Regions from separate parts of the Thermus thermamylovorans genome, predicted to be linked through region 2. Evidence: riboswitches for the same ligand, from Rfam matches in the RefSeq annotation. Region 2 holds a riboswitch; the other holds the start of a gene.
The links. Region 2 has a riboswitch for cobalamin ahead of ETP66_RS00830 (ABC transporter substrate-binding protein). Riboswitches for the same ligand answer to the same signal wherever they lie in the genome.
Positions count from the first base shown of each region.

Region 1: another riboswitch for cobalamin. It lies ahead of ETP66_RS10865 (acyl-CoA thioesterase); the one in region 2 lies ahead of ETP66_RS00830 (ABC transporter substrate-binding protein).

Region 1 is NZ_SIJL01000022.1:5,793-10,371, forward strand. Features, by position in the region: gene ETP66_RS10860 (ribonucleotide-diphosphate reductase subunit beta) at 1-573, opposite strand, end outside; gene ETP66_RS10865 (acyl-CoA thioesterase) at 554-955, opposite strand; cobalamin riboswitch at 1,086-1,257, opposite strand; gene ETP66_RS10870 (ABC transporter ATP-binding protein) at 1,435-2,361, opposite strand; gene ETP66_RS10875 (ABC transporter) at 2,361-3,119, opposite strand; gene ETP66_RS10880 (radical SAM/SPASM domain-containing protein) at 3,309-4,579, opposite strand, start outside.
Region 2 is NZ_SIJL01000001.1:152,200-166,352, reverse strand. Features, by position in the region: gene ETP66_RS00870 (phosphotransferase family protein) at 1-258, shown strand, start outside; gene ETP66_RS00865 (DUF6285 domain-containing protein) at 251-601, shown strand; gene ETP66_RS00860 (histidine phosphatase family protein) at 598-1,245, shown strand; gene ETP66_RS00855 (serine hydrolase domain-containing protein) at 1,259-2,425, opposite strand; gene ETP66_RS00850 (SDR family oxidoreductase) at 2,435-3,172, opposite strand; gene ETP66_RS00845 (hypothetical protein) at 3,210-3,551, opposite strand; gene ETP66_RS00840 (ABC transporter ATP-binding protein) at 3,532-4,284, opposite strand; gene ETP66_RS00835 (FecCD family ABC transporter permease) at 4,271-5,299, opposite strand; gene ETP66_RS00830 (ABC transporter substrate-binding protein) at 5,303-6,157, opposite strand; cobalamin riboswitch at 6,289-6,447, opposite strand; gene tpiA (triose-phosphate isomerase) at 6,514-7,266, opposite strand; gene ETP66_RS00820 (phosphoglycerate kinase) at 7,317-8,486, opposite strand; gene gap (type I glyceraldehyde-3-phosphate dehydrogenase) at 8,487-9,482, opposite strand; gene ETP66_RS00810 (biotin transporter BioY) at 9,662-10,267, shown strand; gene ETP66_RS00805 (carbon-nitrogen hydrolase family protein) at 10,269-10,979, shown strand; gene smpB (SsrA-binding protein SmpB) at 10,981-11,415, shown strand; gene ETP66_RS00795 (N-acetylmuramoyl-L-alanine amidase family protein) at 11,412-12,557, shown strand; gene ETP66_RS00790 (GerMN domain-containing protein) at 12,561-13,058, shown strand; gene ETP66_RS00785 (AAA family ATPase) at 13,055-14,153, shown strand, end outside.

The DNA.
Region 1 (4,579 bases), on a different contig from region 2:
GGTGGCCTCCATGGCGTTGGAGATCCCTTTGTAGCGATTGCCGCGGCGGTTTAGGGCCATGAGGACGTAGAACTGGGAGAAGAGGGAGACGTGTTCCGTGAAGGCGGAGAAGAGGAAGAGGGCGAGGGCGTATTCCCGCAGGTCCTTCCCCTGGGCGCGCCGAAGGGCCTCTCCCAGGGCTTGGGCCCGATCCCGGAGGGCGCTCGCCCCCTCCAGGGCCTGTCCAAAGGCCTCCTCCAGGCCCAAAAGCTCCAGGAGGTGGGCGTAAGCGTTGGCGTGCCGTACCTCGCTCTCGGCGAAGGTGAGGCCCACCTCGGCGATCTCGGGCTTGGGAAAGCGGTCGTAGACCCGGGCCCAGAAGAGCTTGACGGCGAGCTCCACCTGAGCGATGGCGAGGAGGGCGCGCTCCACCAGGGAGCGCTCCTTCTCGTCGGCCAGGGCGTGGTCCTGAAGGTCGGACTGGAAGCTGAACTCCGTGTGCACCCAGTAGCTGTGCCGGATGGCGTCCCGGAAGCGGAGGAGCTCGGGGTACTCGTAGGGGCGGTAGGCGAGCCTAGGCGCCGTGAGGGGCACGGGCCTCACCTCCTTCCAGGGGAGGCACCGGGCTTGGCCTCCCCCTTTCGTCCACCGCCACCAGGACAAACCCGCCCCGGGCGGCCAGGTAGGCCTCCTCGCCTTCCTTCACCGGCTCCACCCACATCTCCACCTCCACCCGCATGGAGGTGCGCCCCACCTCCCGCACCCGGGCCACCAGCTCCACGATGGCCCCCAGGGGGACGGGGCGCTTGAAGTCCACCGCGTCCGCGTGTACCGTTACCACCTTCTTGCGCGCGTGGCGCGTGGCGGCCACAAAGGCCGCCTGGTCCATCCAGGCCAGAACCGTTCCGCCAAACAGGGTTCCGTAGTGGTTGGTCTCCCCGGGGAAGACGGGGTAGACCATCCGCGTCTCCCGCATAGCGCCTCCTTGGGCGGGAAAAGCTTCCTAGAGCCGAAGGGCCTCTTTCGGGCGCTGGGCCCGTGACGGGTTTTGGGGGTTAGGCTAAGGTCCCACGGGTCTCACCACCTTCACCCTTGCCTCGAGGGCTACGGGGCAGGGCCGCGAAGCGGGTACTCGGGCTTCCGGCCGGGGCGGAGGGCGCGACGCTTGGGCCGGTTACCGTTGCGGGACAGCGCCGGACTTTCACCGGACTTCCCCCACCGCCTTTGGGCGTCCAGGCCTGTCGGCCTGGCATCGCGGCCAGGACACCCTAAGTCTTGGGCGTCCTGCCCAAGACCCTACCACAGGTTGGGTAAGGGGTCAACGGGAAGGGGGGCGCCTCGAGAGGCCCTTCCGCCATCGCGTTTTTGGGCCAATCCCCTGGGCCGACCCGGGTGGGGGGCGGTCCCTCGCCGACCCCCTCGAGGACCGGCAACACCCCCCTATCCCCCGTGCGGCTAGACAGTGCGAGGTTGTGCGCCAGGGGAAGGGCGGGCCTCCCCGAAGAGGTGGAGGAAGAGGGCCTCCAGGCTCGGCGTTCCCCTGGAGACCTCGAGGACCTCCACGGGAAGAGTTCCCAAGGCCTCCCGCAGCGCCTCCCACGGCCCGAGGAAGAAGAGGACCTCGGGGCCCTCGGCGCTCCAGCCGGGGCCTAAGGCCTGGAGGAGGGCCTCCGCCTTGGGCTCGGCGAGGCGCACCCGGTACCCCTCCCCGGCCCAGTCCCGGAGGAGGGCCCGGGTGGGGCCCTGCCGCCGCACCTCCCCCCGGTGGAGGAAGGCCACCCGGTCGCTCACCCGCTCCACCACCTCCAGGTCGTGGGAGGTGAGGAGGATGCCCCAGCCCTCCTTCTTAAGCTCCAGGAGGATCCCCTCAAACTCCCTCCGGCTCACGGGGTCCAGGCCCAGGGTGGGCTCGTCCAGGAGGAGGAAACGGGGCTTGAGGGCGAGGGCCAAGGCCAAGGCCGCCTTCTGCTGCATGCCCCGGGAGAGGGAGGCGAGGGGGGCGTGGAGGCGGTCCTTTAGGCCGAAGCGCTCCAACCAGGCCTCAAACCGGGGGCGGACCTCCCTGGGGGGAAGCCCCCGGATGCCCCCGAAGTAGAGGGCGTTCACCAGGAGGCTCAGGTTGACGTAGAGGTTGCGGCTTCCCTCCAGGAGGACGCCGAACTCGTGGCCCTGGGGTCTGCGCCGCGCCCCGCCCTCCTCCAGGACCACCTCCCCCCCATCGGGGAGGAGGAGGCCGAGGACGACCTTGATGAGGGTAGTCTTGCCCGCCCCGTTGGGGCCCAAAAGGCCCAGGATCTCCCCGGCCCCAAGCTCCAGGCTCACCCCTTTGAGGGCCTCCAGTTTCCCGAAGCGCTTGTGGACGTTCTGCACCAAAAGCCGCATCAGTACCTCCCTAAAAGGCCCCTTCGCCGCACCCCCGCGTAGACCCAGGCCATGGCGAAAAGCCCCGCCCCGAGGAAGAGGAGGGCCTGCACGAAGGCGAGGAGGAGAAGCCCGGGGGACGCCCCCTCCCCGGTGAGGGCGAGCTTCAGGAGCTGCGTCCCCGGGGCAAAGGGGAGGGGGGTCATCCAGGGAGCGAAGCGAACCAGGGAGAAGAAGTAAGGAAGGAAGAGGAACTGGACAATGGTGAAGAAGCCCTCCACCTGCTTGAAGTGAAGGGCGAGGGCTCCCATGCCCAGGGCGAAGCCTAGGGCGGCGAGGTAGAGAAGCAAAAGGCTCAAAGGCCACCAGGGGGCGGGGGCGAGCCGCACCCCGAGGAGAAGGGCGAGGGGAAGGAGGACAAGAGCGCTTGTGGTGATGCCCTGAAGTCCCCGTACGAGGGCGCGCAGGAGGAGCTGTCGGAGAAGCCCTCCTCGGGCCAGGCCCAGGTGCTCCAGGGTGCCTAAGGCGGCCTCGGACTGGACGGAATAGGCGATGGACTGGAAGGTGCCCACCACCAGGTTGAAGGCGGCGAAGACCAGGAGGAGGGGGCCCAGGTCCAGGCCCAGGCTCGCCAGCCCCTCGGGGGTCAGGTTCTCCAGGCCGAGGACCATGGAGTAGAAGAAGAGAACGGAGGCCAGAAGCCCCGCCAGGGTGTCAAACCAGTAGCGCCTGGTCAGGTTCCACTCTAAGAGAAACTCGCTCCAGAGTTGCCAAAACACAACGCTTCCTCGAAGATAAGAAGGCAAATTGGGGATTCCCCCTCACTGCCTTCTACTCAGCCTACCTATTTATGTTAGCACCGGCGGGTTTTTTGTTGGACACGGACGCCTACCGCCGCAACCCGGGTCTCCTAAGGGTTGCACGCGAGAAGGCCTGACAATCCACCGCATCCTCCTCACCTCCTTTCCCTAGCCCGTGCAGGGGCGAGGTGCCGGCTCTGCCTCGCCTGCACGTTCGGCTAGCAAAGTAAAGGTACGCTTCCAGTTCCACTTGAAGGTGGTGCACTCCAGCTCCACCTTCCCCTCAGGCATGGCCTCGGGGAAGACCACCTTCAAGGGGCACCCCCCCATGCACGCAGGAAGCCAGGTGCAACGGGAGCAGGCGAGCTTTTCGGAGAAGGGGTCCCAGGACATCCAGCGCTGGTAAACGGGGTTCTCCGCAAGTTGCAGGGGATCGTATTCCAGGAGGTTGCCCACGGCGAACTCGGGCTGCCCCACCGTGTCCCAACACTTCTGCAGGGTGCCGTCGGGCTCCACCACGAACCCCTCCGGATGGGCGGCCACGCACCCTCCAAGCTGAAGGGAGGGGTAGGGAAGGGTGGCCAGTCCTAGGCTTTCCGCAAGGGTGAAGTACTCCGGCTCAATCCGGGCGAAGTCCTTGCGGGTAAAGCAAAACCCTTTGACCCCGTGGCTGGGCGGGGCGGTGGAGGTTACGGGGGCAAAGTAGACCCGCAGGTTCTCCTGGTGGGCCAGCCCTTCCTCGGCCAGACGCTTCAAGAGGGCGGGCACACCCTCGCGGTTCCGGACGTCCACGTTGACCCGGATGTGGACGAAGACAGGTTTCCCGAGGAAGAGGCGCAGGTTGGCCAGGATGCGCTCAAAGCTCCCCTCCCCGGTAAGGAGGTGGCGGCGCTGGTCGTGGTAGGGAGCGTCCCCGTCCAGAGTGATCTGGACCAGGTGAATGCGGTAGCGGACCATGTCCGCCACCTTCCCTTCGTCCAGGAGGTAGCCGTTCGTGATGAGGCTCGCGCTGTACTCCACGCGGTTCCTCTCGGCTATCTCCATGAATCCTTGGGATAGCTTCTGAACAACATCCCAGGCCAGGGTGGGCTCACCGCCAAACCAGGTGACGAAGAACTTGCTGAGGCGGGGGGCTTTTTGAGCGAAGACCTCAAGAAGCTTGGCCTGAACCGCTTCGGTCATGCGGCTCACCCGGTGCCGCTGGAAACAGTAGTCGCAGCCGAAGTTGCAGTCTATGGTGGGACAGATCGTTAGGCTCCAGGCTTCCGTGGTGTAGCGCTGCCGCAGGTGGAGGGTCTTAAGGTAGGCCAGCTCGTCAAAGTTCTCGAGAACGACGAAGCGGCCTTCCACGAGCCCCTGGTCTACAGGGTTCTTGGGGTCCAAGGGCTCCCCCTTGACCAGGGCCGTGTAGCGCGCCCATCCTTCTGAATCCAAGACGG
Region 2 (14,153 bases):
GATGGGAAGCGCCTCGGGGGCGTGGGGGAGGTGGAGCCCTTCCTGGCCCGCTACAACGCCCTCACCGGACGGGAGATCGCCGCGGAGGAGCTCCTTTGGTGGGAGATCTTGGGGAACGTGCGCTGGGGCCTCGGAGCCCTGAACCAGGCGCGGCGGCACCTCAAGGGGGAGGAGCGGAGCGTGGAGCTCGCGGTCCTGGGAAGGCTCGCCGCCGAGATGGAGTACGAGGTGCTTCACCTGCTGGAGAGGTATGGATAGGCCCACCTTGGACGAACTCCTGGAAGCCACGGCGGAGTTTCTGGAGAGGGAGATTCTCCCGACCCTCGCCGACCCCAGGCTCCGCTTCCAGACCCTGGTGGCCCTGAACGCCCTGGGCATCGCCCGCAGGGAGCTCGCCCTGTGGCAGGGGCTGATGGCGGAGGACCAAAGGGCCTTGGCCACCCTCCTGGGCCGGGAGGGGGAAGGGGCAGAACTCCTAGGAGAGCTGGCCCATAGGATCCGCCAAGGCCAGGCTCCCGAGGGCACCTTCGCCTTCCTGAAGGCCCATGTGGCCAGAAAGCTCCGGGTGGCAAGCCCCAGGTACCTGGAGCGCTACCCATGAGGGAAAGGCGGCGGCTCCTCCTCCTGCGCCACGGGGAGGTGGACTACTTCCCGGGAGGCCGGCCCATCCCTCCGGAAGGGGCGGGACTCACGCCGAGGGGAGAAGCCCAGGCCAAGGCTGTAGGCGTCCTCCTGAGGAGCAGCCCTCTGGACCTCGCCCTCCACACCGGCCTGCCCAGGACCCAAAGAACCCTGGAGATCGTGCTGCAGGACCGGAAGGTCCCCGTGGAAGCCTGGCCCGAACTCCAGGAAATCCGCCCGGGACGCCTTAAGGACCTCCCCGATCCGGAAAGGGCCTTTCGGGAAGCCTTCCACCCCAAGGACCTCTCGGAGCGCTTCCTGGGTGGGGAAAGCTACGCGGCCTTCTTGGACCGGGTGGTCCCCGCCTACGAGCGCCTCCTGGGGAGGCGCTGGGACACCCTCCTCCTGGTGGCCCACGGGGGGGTGATCCGGGCCCTCCTCTCCTATGCCCTCACCGGGCGGCGGGGGTTTCTGCCCCTGGAGGTCCACCCCTGCGGGCTCAGCGTCCTGGACCTGGGGGAGAGGCCTCTCCTCCGGGTCCACAACCTCACCCCCTACGACCCCCTCCCCCAAAGCCGCCTCTCCACCATGGAGGCCCTCTGGGAGGCCTACCGCAAAGCCTGAGGGAAGGCGGCCCTCAGTCCAGGGCCCCGTAGACCAGGGTGCGGAAGGCGAGGCCGAGCCGGGCCCCAAGCTGGGACTCGAGGGCCCTTTCCGGCGCCACCACCGAAAGGAGGCTCGGGGCCTGGGCCAGGAGGAGGGCGGTGAGGCCCAAGGCGGGGTCCACGAAGAAGAAGGTGCCGGCAAACCCCCACCAGTAAAAGTCCCCGGGGCTTCCCGGGGCGAGACCCATTTCCCCCAGGCGCACCGCCACCCCCAGACCGAAGCCGTAGCCGGGGCCCGGGCCGTACTCCGGACCGCGCCGCATCCCCTCCCAGGCCAGGGGGCCCAGGTGGTCCTGGGTCATGAGGCGGGCCAAGCGGGGATGCAGGAGCCCTCTCCCGGTGCGCAGGGCCTCGAGAAAGCGAAGGTAGTCCTGGGCCGTCCCCACCCCCCCCATCCCCCCGGCGTACCGGGGCGGGGGCCCCTCCACGGGGAGGAGGCGGATGGACCTGCCGGTCTCCGGGTCCTTGGGGAAGGGCTGGGCCAGGCGGGCGGGGTCCTCGGCCCGGAAGCCCGAGTCCCGCATCCCCAAGGGAGCAAACACCCGCTCCGCCAAGAGCTCCGCCAGGGCCTTGCCGGAGAGGGCCTCGAGGAGGTGCCCGAGCACGTCGGTGGCCAGTCCGTACTCAAAGGCCTCACCCGGCTGGAAGCGGAGGGGGAGGGCAGAAAGGCGCTCCAGGAACTCCTCCCGCGTCAGGTCAAAGCGGTCCACCCCCGCCTCCAGGTAGCGCCGCTTCACCGGGGAGCGGAAGAAGACCCCGTAGGTGAAGCCCGCCGTGTGGCGCAGAAGGTCATAAACGGTAACCGGTGCCCTCAGGGGCTCGGGCACCACCTCCTCCCCCACCTCCCGCCCCACGTGGAGCCGGGAAAAGGCGGGCAGATACCGCTCCACGGGATCCAGCAGGGAAAGCGCCCCGTCCTCCACGAAGGTGAGGGCCAGGGCGGAGACCCAGGGCTTGGTCATGGAGTAGAGGCGGAAGAGGGCGTCCTCCTCCATGGGGCGGCGCCTCTCCGGGTCCGATAGGCCGAAGGCCTCCCCGTAGACCACCTCCCCCTCCCAGGCCACCACCGCCACAAAGCCGGGGAGGAGGCCCTCCCCCACCAGGCCCCGCAGGTAGCCGCTAAGCCGGGCGAAGCCCACCCCTCCTCCCTAGGCGGGGGCCGCCCCCACCGTCCTCCCCCCGTCCACGAAGAGCACCTGGCCGGTGACGAAGCTGCTCTCGTCCGAAACCAGGAAGAGGGCGGCGTAGGCCACCTCCAGGGGCTTCCCCGACCGCCCCAAGGGGGTGGCGGCGATGGCCTTCTCCCGCACCTTCTCCGGCACCCGGGCCGTCATGCGGGTCTCGATGAACCCGGGGGCCAGGGCGTTCACCCGGATCCCGTACCGCCCGAGCTCCAGGGCCAGGGTGCGGGTAAGCCCCACCACCCCCGCCTTGGCCGCGGCGTAGTTGGCCTGCCCCAGGTTCCCCAGGTAGACCCGGGAGCTGGTGAGGACGATGGAGCCGGGGTTCCGCTCCCGCATGGCCTCGCTGGCCGCCCGCGCCACCAGGAAACTCCCCGTGAGGTTCACCCGGAGGACGGCCTCCCAGTCCTCCAGGGGCATCTTCCAGTGGAAGCTGTCCCTTGTGATGCCCGCGTAGTGGACCACCCCGTCCAGGCGACCAAAGGCCTCCAGAGCCTTGCGGAAGCCCTCCGCTACCGAAGCCGGGTCGGCCACGTCCATGGGGATGGCCAGGGCCCCCGTGCCCTCAGCCGCCTCCAAGAGGGGCCCCTCCTCCAGGTCGCAGGCGGCAAGCCTGGCCCCTTCCCGGGCGAAGAGCTCCAGGGTGGCTCGGCCGATGCCGTGGGCCGCCCCGGTGATGAGGACCGCCTTGTCCTTGAGCCGCACGCGCCACCTCCTCATGACCGAACGGTCGGTAAGCACCCTACCCCGGGGGACGGGGCCCTGTCAAGCGGGGGAGGGGCCAGGCGTAGTAGGGGGTCTCCACGAACTCCGGGGGCCCCCCCAGGTAGACCCGGAGGCCGGGAAGGACCACGGTCTCCCCCTCCCAATCGAAGGCCAGGGGGTCCACGGGAAGGGGGTAGTGGAGCACCCCCTGGCGGGGCAGGCCCAGGCGGAGGAGCTCGGGCGGGGAGAGCCTGCCCACCAGGAGGTAGCGGGCCCTTCTGGGACCGCTTTCCGTGTAAAAGGCCACCTCCTCCCCCAGGTCCAGGAGGAAGGCCCTCCCCCGCACGAAGAGCCTGGCCCTATCCGTCCAGGTAGACATGGGGCCTCCCCATCAGGTGGGCCACCCGCACCCCTGGCCCGTAGAGGCTTTGCAAAAAGGCCTCCTGCAGCACCGCCTCCGGCCTGCCCTCCGCCAAGAGCCTGCCCCCCTTCATGACCGCCACCCGGTGGGCCAGGGCCGCCTGGTTGGGGTCGTGGAGGACGGCGAGCACCCCCACCCCTAGGGCGGCCAGGCGGCGGAGAAGGGCCACCACCCCCCCCTGGTGCTCCAGGTCCAGGAAGGTGGTGGGCTCGTCCAGGAGGAGGTAGCGGGGCCTGGCCGCCAGGGCCCGGGCCAGGAGGACCCGCTGCCGCTCCCCCCCGGAGAGGGTGCCGAGAAGGCGACCCTGGAAGCCCCCGGCCCCCACCACCTCCAGGGCCCAGGCCACCGCCTCCCGGTCCTCCCGCCCCTCCCGCCCGAAGAGGCCCAGGTGGGGAATCCTCCCCAGGCGCACCACCTCCTCCACCAAAAGCCCCTCGGGGTAGGGACCCCCCTGGGGCAGGTAGGCCAAAAGCTGCCCCCGCCGGTAGCTCCCGTGGGCCCGAAGGGGCCTGCCCTCCAGGAGGACCACCCCCCCCTGGGGGCGGAGGAGGCCCGCCATCACCCTGAGAAGGGTGCTCTTGCCCGAGCCGTTGGGACCCAGGAGGGCCACCCACTCCCCGGGGGCGACCCGGAGGTCCACCCCCTTTAGGGCGTAAGGCCCCACCACCCCCTTGGCCTCAAGCCCGGCCACGCCGCCTCCACATGAGGTAGAGGAAGAAGGGCCCCCCCAGGAGGGTGGTCACCACCCCCACGGGAAGCTCCGCGGGCCGGGTAAGGGTGCGGGCCAGGAGGTCGGCCAGGGCGAGCAGCGTCGCCCCCCCCAGGGCGCTTGCCGGGAGGAGGAGGCGGTAGTCCTCCCCCAGCAGCCGCCGCAGCAGGTGGGGGGTGACGAGGCCCACGAAGCCGATGATCCCCGCCTGGGCCACCGCGGCGGCGGTGAGGAGGCTCGCGGCGAGGAGGAGGAGGAGCTTCAGGGGCTCCAAGGGGAGGCCGAGGCTGCGGGCGGTCTCCTCCCCCAGCTGCAGGGCGTTCAGCACCCGCCCCAGGAGGAGGAGGGGGGGCAGGGCCAGGAGGAGGAAGAGGAGGAGGGCCCGCACCCCCGGCCAGCCCACGAAGGCCAGGTTCCCCAGGGTGTAGGCGAACACCGCCCGCACCCGGTCCGCGTCCTGCATCATCAGGTAGGTGGTGAAGCCGGTGAGGACGCTGCCCACCACCACCCCCGCCAGGATGAGCTCCCCGGTCCTCGCCGTCCCCCCCGCCAGGATCAGGGTGAGGAGGGTGGCGAGAAGGGCCCCCAGGAAGCCGAAGAGGGTGGCGGAGAGGGGGAGGCCCTGGAAGATCCCGTGCTGGGCGAAGGCCGGGGTGAGCCCCCCCAGGAGGACGGCGAGGAGGGTGACGGCGAAGGCCGCCCCCGCCGCGGCGCCCATGAGGTAGGGGTCGGCCAGGGGGTTGCGGAAGAGGCCCTGGAAGGCCGCCCCCGCCACCCCCAAGGCCGCCCCCACCAGCATCCCCCCCAGGACCCGGGGCAGGCGCATCTCCGTGACGATGGGGTTTTCCCGAAGGCCCAAAAGGGCCTGGACCACCTCCCCCGGGGGGATGGCCACCGCCCCCAGGCCCACCCCCAGGACCAGGGCCAGGAGGAGGAGGCCCACGAGCCAGAGGAAGACCAGGCTCCGCTTGAGGGCCAGGGGAAGGGCCTGGACCACCGCCTACCGCCCGTGGAAGCAGTCCACCAGGAGCCTAAGCCCCTGGGCCACCCGCGGGCCCGGGCGGGAGAGGAGGTTGTTCTGCTCCCCGGTGAAGACGCAGATCCGCCCCTGCTGCACCGCCCGCACCCGGCCCCAGCCGGGCCTGGCCCGGATGGTCTCCAGGGCCCCCGGGTAGGTGGCCACGATCACCTCGGGGTTCCTCTCCACCACGAACTCGGGGGCGATCTTGGGGAAGAGGCCGAGCTCCCTGGGGACGATGTTCACCCCCCGGGCCTTCTGGATGAGCACCCCGATGAAGCTCTCCGGCCCCACGGTGTAGGGGGTGGGGTCGATCTCGTAGTAGACCCGGGGGCGGGCCTGGAAGCGGGCCGCCCGGGACTCCTCCGCGTAGACCTGGCGCTGGATCTGGGCCACCAGGCGCTCCGCCTGGGCCTCCATCCCCAGGAGGCGCCCCAGGGTGCGGGTGGTGCGGAAGATGTCCTCGTAGGTCTCCGTGCGCACCGCGTACACGGCGAGGCCCGCCCTTTCCAGGGTCTCGTAGAGGCGGCCGTACTTGGAGACCAGGACCAGGTCGGGCCTGAGGGAGACGATGAGCTCGGGGTTGGGGTTGTAAAGCCCCCCGGCCTTGGGCAGGCGGCGCACGCCCTCGGGCCAGTCGGAGTAGTCGTCGGTGGCTAGGATGCGCTCGCAGGCCCCCAGGGCGCAGACCGTCTCCGTCACCGAGGGGAGCATGGTGACAATGCGCTTGGGGGGTGCCTTGACGGTAACCGTACGCCCCAGGTCGTCGGTGAGGGTGAGGGGAAAGGCGAAGGCCAGGGCCAGCAGGACCGAAAGGAACGCCAGGATCTTCCGCATGCCTACCTCCCTAAGGCCGCTAGGGCCAGGCCCGGGGGAGGTAGGGAAAGCCCCCGCCGGAAAGCGGCAGGGGCAGAAACGGCTCAGGAGCCCCCATCGCTCCCCCATCCGCGTGAGGTGCCCGCCTTGGGGTCTGGCGGGCGGCCCTGGCAGGTATTCGGGCTTCCGGCCTGCGAAGCGGGGCGCGAAGCTGGACCGGTTACCGTTGCGGGACAGCGCCGGATTTGCACCGGACTTCCCCACTTTAAGCCTGGACTACGCGCCCAGGCACCAGGGCAACGGGACCTGGCTTTGGAGCCCTAGCGGGCCTTGTGGGAAAGGATAAGGCAAGGCCGGGGGCGGCGCAAGGGGTGGCCTCACCCGGCCAGGCGCAGGAGGGCGAGGAAGCTTGGAAGCTCCAGGCTGGCCCCGCCCACCAGCCCCCCGTCCACGTTGGGCATGGAGAGAAGGTCGGCGAAGTTCTGGGGGTTCACGCTTCCCCCGTAGAGGATCCTCACCCGCTGGGCGAAGCCCTCCCCGTACCGCTCCGCCAGGGCCTGGCGGAGGGCCTGGTGCATGGCCTCCGCATCCTCCGGGGTGGCGTTTCGCCCGGTGCCGATGGCCCAGACGGGCTCGTAGGCGATGACCAGGTCCTCGGGGCCCGGAGGGCTTACCCCCTCCAGGCTCCCCCCGAGCTGGGCCAGGGTGTAGGGCACCGCCTCCCCCCGTTCCCTAACCTCCAAGGGCTCCCCCACGCAGAGGATGGGGGTGAGGCCCTCCTCCAGAAGCCTCCTGGCCTTCTCCGCCACCAGGGCGTCCGTCTCCCCGTGGTAGCGCCGCCTTTCCGAGTGGCCCACGATGGCGTAGCGGCACCCCAGGTCCTTCAGCATCCGGGCGGAGACCTCCCCCGTGTAGGCCCCCTCCCGGTGGGAGGAGACGTCCTGGGCCCCGTAGGCCACCTGGGTGCCGGAAAGCACCTCCTTGGCCGCGGGGAGGATGGGGAAGGCGGGGAGGACCGCCGCCTCGCTCTCTAGGGGGGGGAGAAGCCGCTTCAACTCGGCGAACCACACCCGGGCCTCCGAGGGCACCTTGTGCATCTTCCAGTTGCCCGCCACCAGTACCCGGCGCATAGGGCCATCATAAGGGCGCCCTGCCCCCCTGGGACAGGGCGCCCCCCGCCCTACTTCAGGACCTCGATCCCCGGCAGGGTGCCCTTCTCCAGATACTCCAGGCTGGCCCCGCCCCCGGTGGAGACGTGGCCGAAGCGCTCCTTGAGGCCCAGGCGGTTCACCGCCGCCACCGAGTCCCCGCCCCCCACCACGGTGAAGGCCCCCTCGAGGGCGGCGATGGTCCGCCCCACGAAGAGGGTGCCCCCGTCGAAGGGAGGCACCTCGAAGACCCCCATGGGCCCGTTCCAGAAGACCGTCTTGGCCCCCTGGAGGGCCGCGGCGAAGGCCTCCTGGGTCCTGGGGCCGATGTCCAGGCCCATGTAGGGGACGGGGATGGCGTCCGCGGGGAAGACCCGGGTCTCCACCCCGGGCTCCACCCGTTCCGCGGCCACCACGTCCAGGGGAAGGTACACCTTGACCCCCAGGGACTCCGCCCGCCGGAGCAGATCCCGGGCCAGATCCAGGCGGTCCTCCTCCACCAGGCTCCTCCCCACCTCCCCGCCTAAGGCCTTGAGGAAGGTGAAGGCCATGGCCCCACCCACGAGGAGACGATCCACGCGGGGGAGAAGGCTTTCCAAAACCCCGATCTTGTCCGAAACCTTGGCCCCCCCGAGGACCACGGCGTAGGGCCTCTCCGGATCGTGGAGGAGGCGGGAGAGGGCCCGCACCTCCTTTTCCATGAGGAAGCCCGCAAAGGAGGGCAGGAGCCTCGCCACCCCCACCACGCTGGCGTGGGCCCGGTGGGCGCTGCCGAAGGCGTCCAGGACGAAGGCCTCCCCCAGGCGGGCGTAACGGGCGGCGAGCTCGGGGTCGTCCTTCTCCTCCCCCGGCTCAAAGCGCACGTTTTCCAAAAGGGCCACCTCCCCCGGGACCAGCCCCTGCACCGCGGCCTGGGCCTCCTCTGAGCCGGGGCTGAAGGGGAGGAAGCGCACCCCGGGAAGGTGCTTGGCCAGGGCCTCGGCCACCGGGGCCAGGGAGTGCTTGGGGTCCGGCCCCTTGGGCCGGCCCAGGTGGGAGAGGAGGACCAGGGAGGCCCCCTGGTCCAGGAGGTGGCGCAGGGTGGGGAGGCTTTCCTGGATACGGGTCTCGTCCTGGACCGCCCCGCCTTGGATGGGCACGTTGTAGTCCACCCGGACCAGCACCCGCTTGCCCCGGGCCTCCAGGTCCTTCAGGGTGCGCATCTAGACCCCCTTCCGCAGGACCAGCTCCACCAGGTCTGCCACCCGCTCGGAGTAGCCCCACTCGTTGTCGTACCAGGCGAAGACCTTCACCAGGTTGCCCAGGGCCTTGGTGAGCTTGCCGTCCACGATGGAGGAGTGGGGGTCCATGACGATGTCCTGGAGGACGATCTCGTCCTCGGTGTAGGCCAGGATCCCCTTCAAGGGCCCCTCGGCGGCGGCCTTGAAGGCGGCGTTCACCTCCTCCGCGGTCACCTCCCGCCGCAGGAGGGCGGTGATGTCGGAGATGCTCCCCGTGGGGGTGGGCACCCGCAGGGCGGTTCCGTCAAAGCGCCCCTTGAGGGAGGGGAGGACCAGGGCCGTGGCCTTGGCCGCCCCGGTGGTGGTGGGGATGATGTTCATGGCCGCCGCCCGGGCCCGGCGGAGGTCCTTGTGGGGCAGGTCCAGGACCCGCTGGTCGTTGGTGTAGGAGTGGACCGTGGTCATGAGGGCCTTCTCCACCCCGAAGGCCTCCTCCAGCACCTTCATCACCGGGGCCAGGGAGTTGGTGGTGCAGGAGGCGTTGGAGAGGATGTGGTGGCGGGCGGGTTCGTACTGCCCCTCGTTCACCCCCAGGACCACGGTGAGGTCCTCCCCCTTGGCCGGGGCGGTGATGATCACCTTCCTGGCCCCGCCCTCGAGGTGGGCCTTGGCCTTCTCCGCGTCGGTGAAGACCCCGGTGGCCTCCACCACCACCCCCACCCCCGCCTCCCCCCAGGGGATCTCCCTGGGATCCTTGTGGGCGGTGGCCCGGATGGCCTTGCCGTCCACGTAGAGGTTCCGGTCATCGTACCCCACCTCCCCGGGGAAGCGGCGGTAGATGGAGTCGTACTTGAGGAGGTGGGCCAGGGTCTTGTTGTCGGTGAGGTCGTTGACCAAGGCTACCTCCACACCCCTTTGGTGGAGGATGCGGAAGACCTGGCGGCCGATCCTGCCGAAGCCGTTGATGCCGACCTTCATGGGTTCACCTCCGGGCGGGAAGCCTCCCGTCCCCCCCTACCTTACCCCAGGGGGACCGGGGGGCAGAAGGGGCAAAGGTCAGGGGAGGGCTCCCTTCCGGGGGGCAGGGGCCCCCTTGACCCGTCAACCAAGGTCAGGTAGCTTGGTTGACGAACGCCCCAGAGGGCGGCGGAGGTTTTATGAAGACGGAATCCCTGAGCCACCTCCCCCTGGCCAAAGCTTTCTGGCCCCGGCGCTCCCTGGGCCGCGACCTGGCCCTGGTTCTGGGAGGAAGCCTCCTGGTGGCCCTCACCGCCCAGGCTGCCCTGCCCCTCCCCTTCACCCCCGTGCCCCTCACCCTGCAGACCCTGGGGGTCTTGCTGGTGGGGGCAGCCTTGGGTAGCCGCCTCGGGTTCCTGGCCCTCTTGGCCTACCTCCTCCAGGGCGCCATAGGGCTTCCCGTCTTCGCCGGGGGAACCGGGGGTCTGGCCAAGATCCTCGGGCCCACCGGGGGCTTCCTCCTGGCCTTCCCCTTGGTGGCAGGCTTGGTGGGGTTACTGGTGGAGCGCTTCGGCCTGGACCGAGGTTTCTTAGGAACCCTCCTGGCCATGCTGGCGGGGAATGCCCTCCTCTACCTGGTGGGGCTTCCCTGGCTCGCCGCCTGGCTCATGGGGGCGGGAAAGCTCGCCGGCACCGGCGCCCTTTTGGCCATGGGGCTTTTCCCCTTCATCCCCGGAGACCTGGTGAAGGCAGGGATGGCAGCCTTGGTCCTGCCCTCCGCCTGGAGGGTATTGGGCAGGCGCTAGCGTGCGGCTGGCCTTAGCCCATCTAGCCAAGCGGGAAAGCCTTTCGGCGCTTCTCCAGGCCCTCGTTCCCCTGGTGCACCGGGCTCGCGGGGAGGGGGCCTTGGCCCTCCTCCTCCCCGAGCTGATCCTGGGGAAGCGCGGAGAGGAAGGGCTTCCCCAAGCCCTCGAGGCCCTGGCCGGGGAAAACCGCCTAGCGGTGGTGGCGGGCTTCCTGGCCCAAGGTCCCAGGAACCGGCTGGGCGTTTTTCCCCAAGGCCCTTTTTACGACAAGGTACACCCCTTCCTGGCCCCGGGGGAGGAGGGGGAGGAGGGCGTCGAGCCCGGGGAAGGGCCGGTGATGTGGGCGTTTGAGGGGCGCAGGTTCGGACTCGCCCTTTGCTACGACCTGGACTTCCCCGAGCTCTTCCGCAGCTACGCCTTGATGGGCGCCGAGGTCTTTTTGGTGGGCTCGGCCTGGCCCGGGGCGTACGGGGAGCTCCTTTCGGTCCTGGCCAGGGCCAGGGCCGCGGAGAACCAGGCCTACCTCCTCCTCGCCAACCGGGCGGACACGGGCAGCCCCTCCCTGGCGGTGGCCCCCGATGGGCGCCTCCTGGCCTTAAGGCGGGAGGAAGGCCTGCTCGTGGTGGACCTGGACCTGGGTTTCCTGGAGGAGTACCGGGCCCGCTACCCCATCCTCCGCCACCGCCGCATGGGAGCCTACCCCCTCTGGTAAGATGGCCCTCGTGCTGGAGAACCGCCGGGCACGGCACGATTACGAGATCCTGGAAACCCTCGAGGCGGGGATCGCCCTCCGGGGAACGGAGGTCAAGTCCCTGCGGGCGGGGAAGGTGGACTTCACCGGGAGCTTCGCCAAGTTCGCCGACGGCGAGCTCTTCCTGGAAAACCTCTACATCGCCCCCTACGAGAAGGGCTCCTACACCAACGTGGACCCCAGGAGGAGGCGCAAGCTCCTCCTCCACCGCCACCAGCTCCACCGCCTTCGGGGCAAGGTGGAGCAAAAGGGCCTCACCCTGGTGCCCCTCAGGCTCTACTTCAACGAGCGGGGCTACGCCAAGGTCCTCCTGGGCTTGGCCCGGGGCAAGCGGGACTACCAGAAGCGGGCGGAGGACAAAAGGCGGGCGGTGCAACGGGCCCTGGAGGAGCTATGAGGGCCTGGCTCCTGGTCTTTCTCCTCCTCCCCGCCCTGGGCCAAGCCCCGAGGCCCCTCACGGTGGGGAGCCTCACCGGGGAAGCCCTCTACCCTGGGGGCCGCGGGGTGGCCTACGGGGAGGTGCGCCTCCTGGCCCAGGGCCTGGGCCTGGCCCTGTGGCAGGGGGAGGACCGGGTGGCCCTGGGCCTGGGGAGCCGCTACCGCGCCTTCCCCGTGGTGGAGGGGGAGGCCCAGGCAGCGGCCCAGGGAGCGGCCTGGCGCCGGGGGGGGGAGGTCTACGTGCCCCTGCGGGCCCTGGCGGAGGCCCTTGGCCTGGAGCTGAGGGTCCAGGAGGGCATCCTCCTCACCCTCCCGTGGGCCCGGCTCCTGGGGGTGGACCGGGAGGCGGGGCGCTGGACCCTGCGCTTCAGCCGGGAGGTGAACGCCCTCTGGCGGGGGGAAGGGATCCTCTTCCTCCTGGCCCAGGGCGAGGGAGCCGGCCTCAGGCAGGAGGCTCTAGGGCTCTTCCTGCCCCTGGAGGCCCCCCCGGACCGCCTCTACTATCCGGGAGGGGGCCGGGTGGCCCTGGAGTGGGGCCCCCTGCCCCGGCCCAGGCCCCTGGTCCTCCTGGACCCCGGGCACGGGGGAGAGGACCCGGGGATCGCCCTGGAAGGGCTTCTGGAGAAGGACCTGGCCCTGGACCTAGCCCGGCGGGTGGCCGTGAGGCTCCCCGGGAGCCGCCTCACCCGGCAGGAGGACCGCACCCTTTCCCTGGAGGAGCGCCTGGAGCAGGCCCAGCGGGCCTCGGTGGTGGTTTCCCTCCACGTAACCCAGGGGAGCGCGGTGAACCTCTACCTGCCCCGGGCGCGGTCCCACCCCTTGGGGCGCAACGCCGAGGCCCTCCTGGCCACGGCCCCGCCTCCCCAGGCCGCCCTGCTCCGGGCCTTCGCCGGGGATCCCCGCCGCCTGGCCCGCACCCTGGAGGAGGCCTTTTCCGCCCTAGGCATCGTGGTGGCCCGCGCCGAGGGCCCCTACGCCCTCACCGATGTGCCGGGGGCCGCGGTGATCCTGGAGGTGGGTTTAGACCGCCTCCGCACCCCCGAGGCCCGGGAGGGGATGGCCGAGGCCATCGCCCAGGGCATACGCGCCTACCTGGAGTAGAGGATGCGGCGGATCCTAACCTTCTGGAACCTCCTGGGCCTCCTGACCTTCCTCCTGGGAGCCCTGGTCTTCTGGCAGACCCGAGGGGGCCAGACCCCCGGCGCCCTGCCCCTGCCCCCCGGGGAGGAGGCCTCCCCCGACCGGCTGGCCCTCACCCTCTACCGCCCGGACCCCCCCCGGGGCTTCCTGCGGGAGTCCCTGCTCCTGGACCTGGAGCCGGGGGAAACCCGGGAGAGCCGGGCCCTGGCCGCCTGGGCCGAGGCCCTGGGGGCCCCGGTCCCCCGGGGGCTTTACCGGGTAGGAGGGCGCCTGGTGGTGGACCTGCCCAAGGACTTCGTCCAGGGGCTGGATGCCACCCAGGAAGCCTTTCGCCTCTACAGCCTGGCCTACACCCTCCTGGCCACCTTCCCCCAAGGGGAGGAGGTGCGCTTTCTGGTGGAGGGGGAGCCCCGGGTGGGCCTGGCCCACCTGGACCTGCGGGAGCCCGTGCGCCGGCCATGAGGGGAGGGGAAGCCTGGCGCATCGACCGCCTGGTCCTCCAGGGGTTCAAGTCCTTTCCCGACCGCACCGCCTTGGACTTCCCGGACCCGGTGACCGGGGTCATCGGCCCCAACGGCGCGGGCAAGAGCAACCTGGTGGAGGCCCTGCGCTTCGTCACCGGCGTGCGGGCCCAGGAGCTTCGCGGCCAGGAGCTCCGGTCCCTCCTCTTCCAGGGCGGGGAGGGCCGTCCCCCCTCGGGGATGGCGGAGGTGCGGCTGGAGCTTTCCCGGGGCAAGGAACGCCTGGTGGTGGAGCGGCGCATCGAGGGGGAGCGCAGCCTCCTCTGGCTGAACGGGCACCCCGCAAGCGCCAAGGCCCTGGCCCTGCGCCTAGCCGGCACGGGCTTGGGGCGGGGGGGGTACGCCATCGTGGGCCAGGGGGAGGTGGGGGCGCTCCTGGAGGCCCCGGAGGGGGTGCTCCTGGCCCACCTGGAGGAAGCGGCGGGGCTTAGGCCCGTGGCCGAGGCCAGCAGGGCCGCGGGGGAAAGGCTGGAGGAGGCCGCTGCCCTCCTGGAGGCCCGCGAGCGGGCCCTCTCGGAGCTAAAAGCCCAGGGGGAGCGCCTTGGGGCCGAGGCCGAGCGGGCCCGACGGGCGCGCGCCCTGGACCTCGAGGTCCTGGCCCTGCGGCGGAGCCTCCTCCTGGCCCGCCAGGAGGAGGCCCTGGCGGAGATGGCAAAGGCCAAGGCCCGCCTCCAAGCCCTGGCGCAAGAGGAAGAGGCCCTGGCGGCGGCACGGCAGGCCCTGGAGGCCGAGCGCCGGGCCCTGGCCGAGGAAGAGGAAGGCCTGCGCCTGCGCTGGGAAAGGGTGCGCCTGGCCCTGAAGGAGGGTGAAGGCCTCCAGGGAGAGCTCCGGGAGCTCTCCCGGGTGCTCAGGGTCCTGGACCGGCCCCCGCCCCCGGAACCCGGCCCCCCGGTGCCGGTACCCCCACCCCCCGCGCCCCCCAGGGAGCTCAGGGCGCGCCTGGAAAAGCTCCGGGCCGAGGAGCGCCGCCTCCAGGGGGAAAGGCGGCGCTGGGAGGAGGCCCAGCGCCGCCACGAGGCGGAGCTGGCCCGCTACG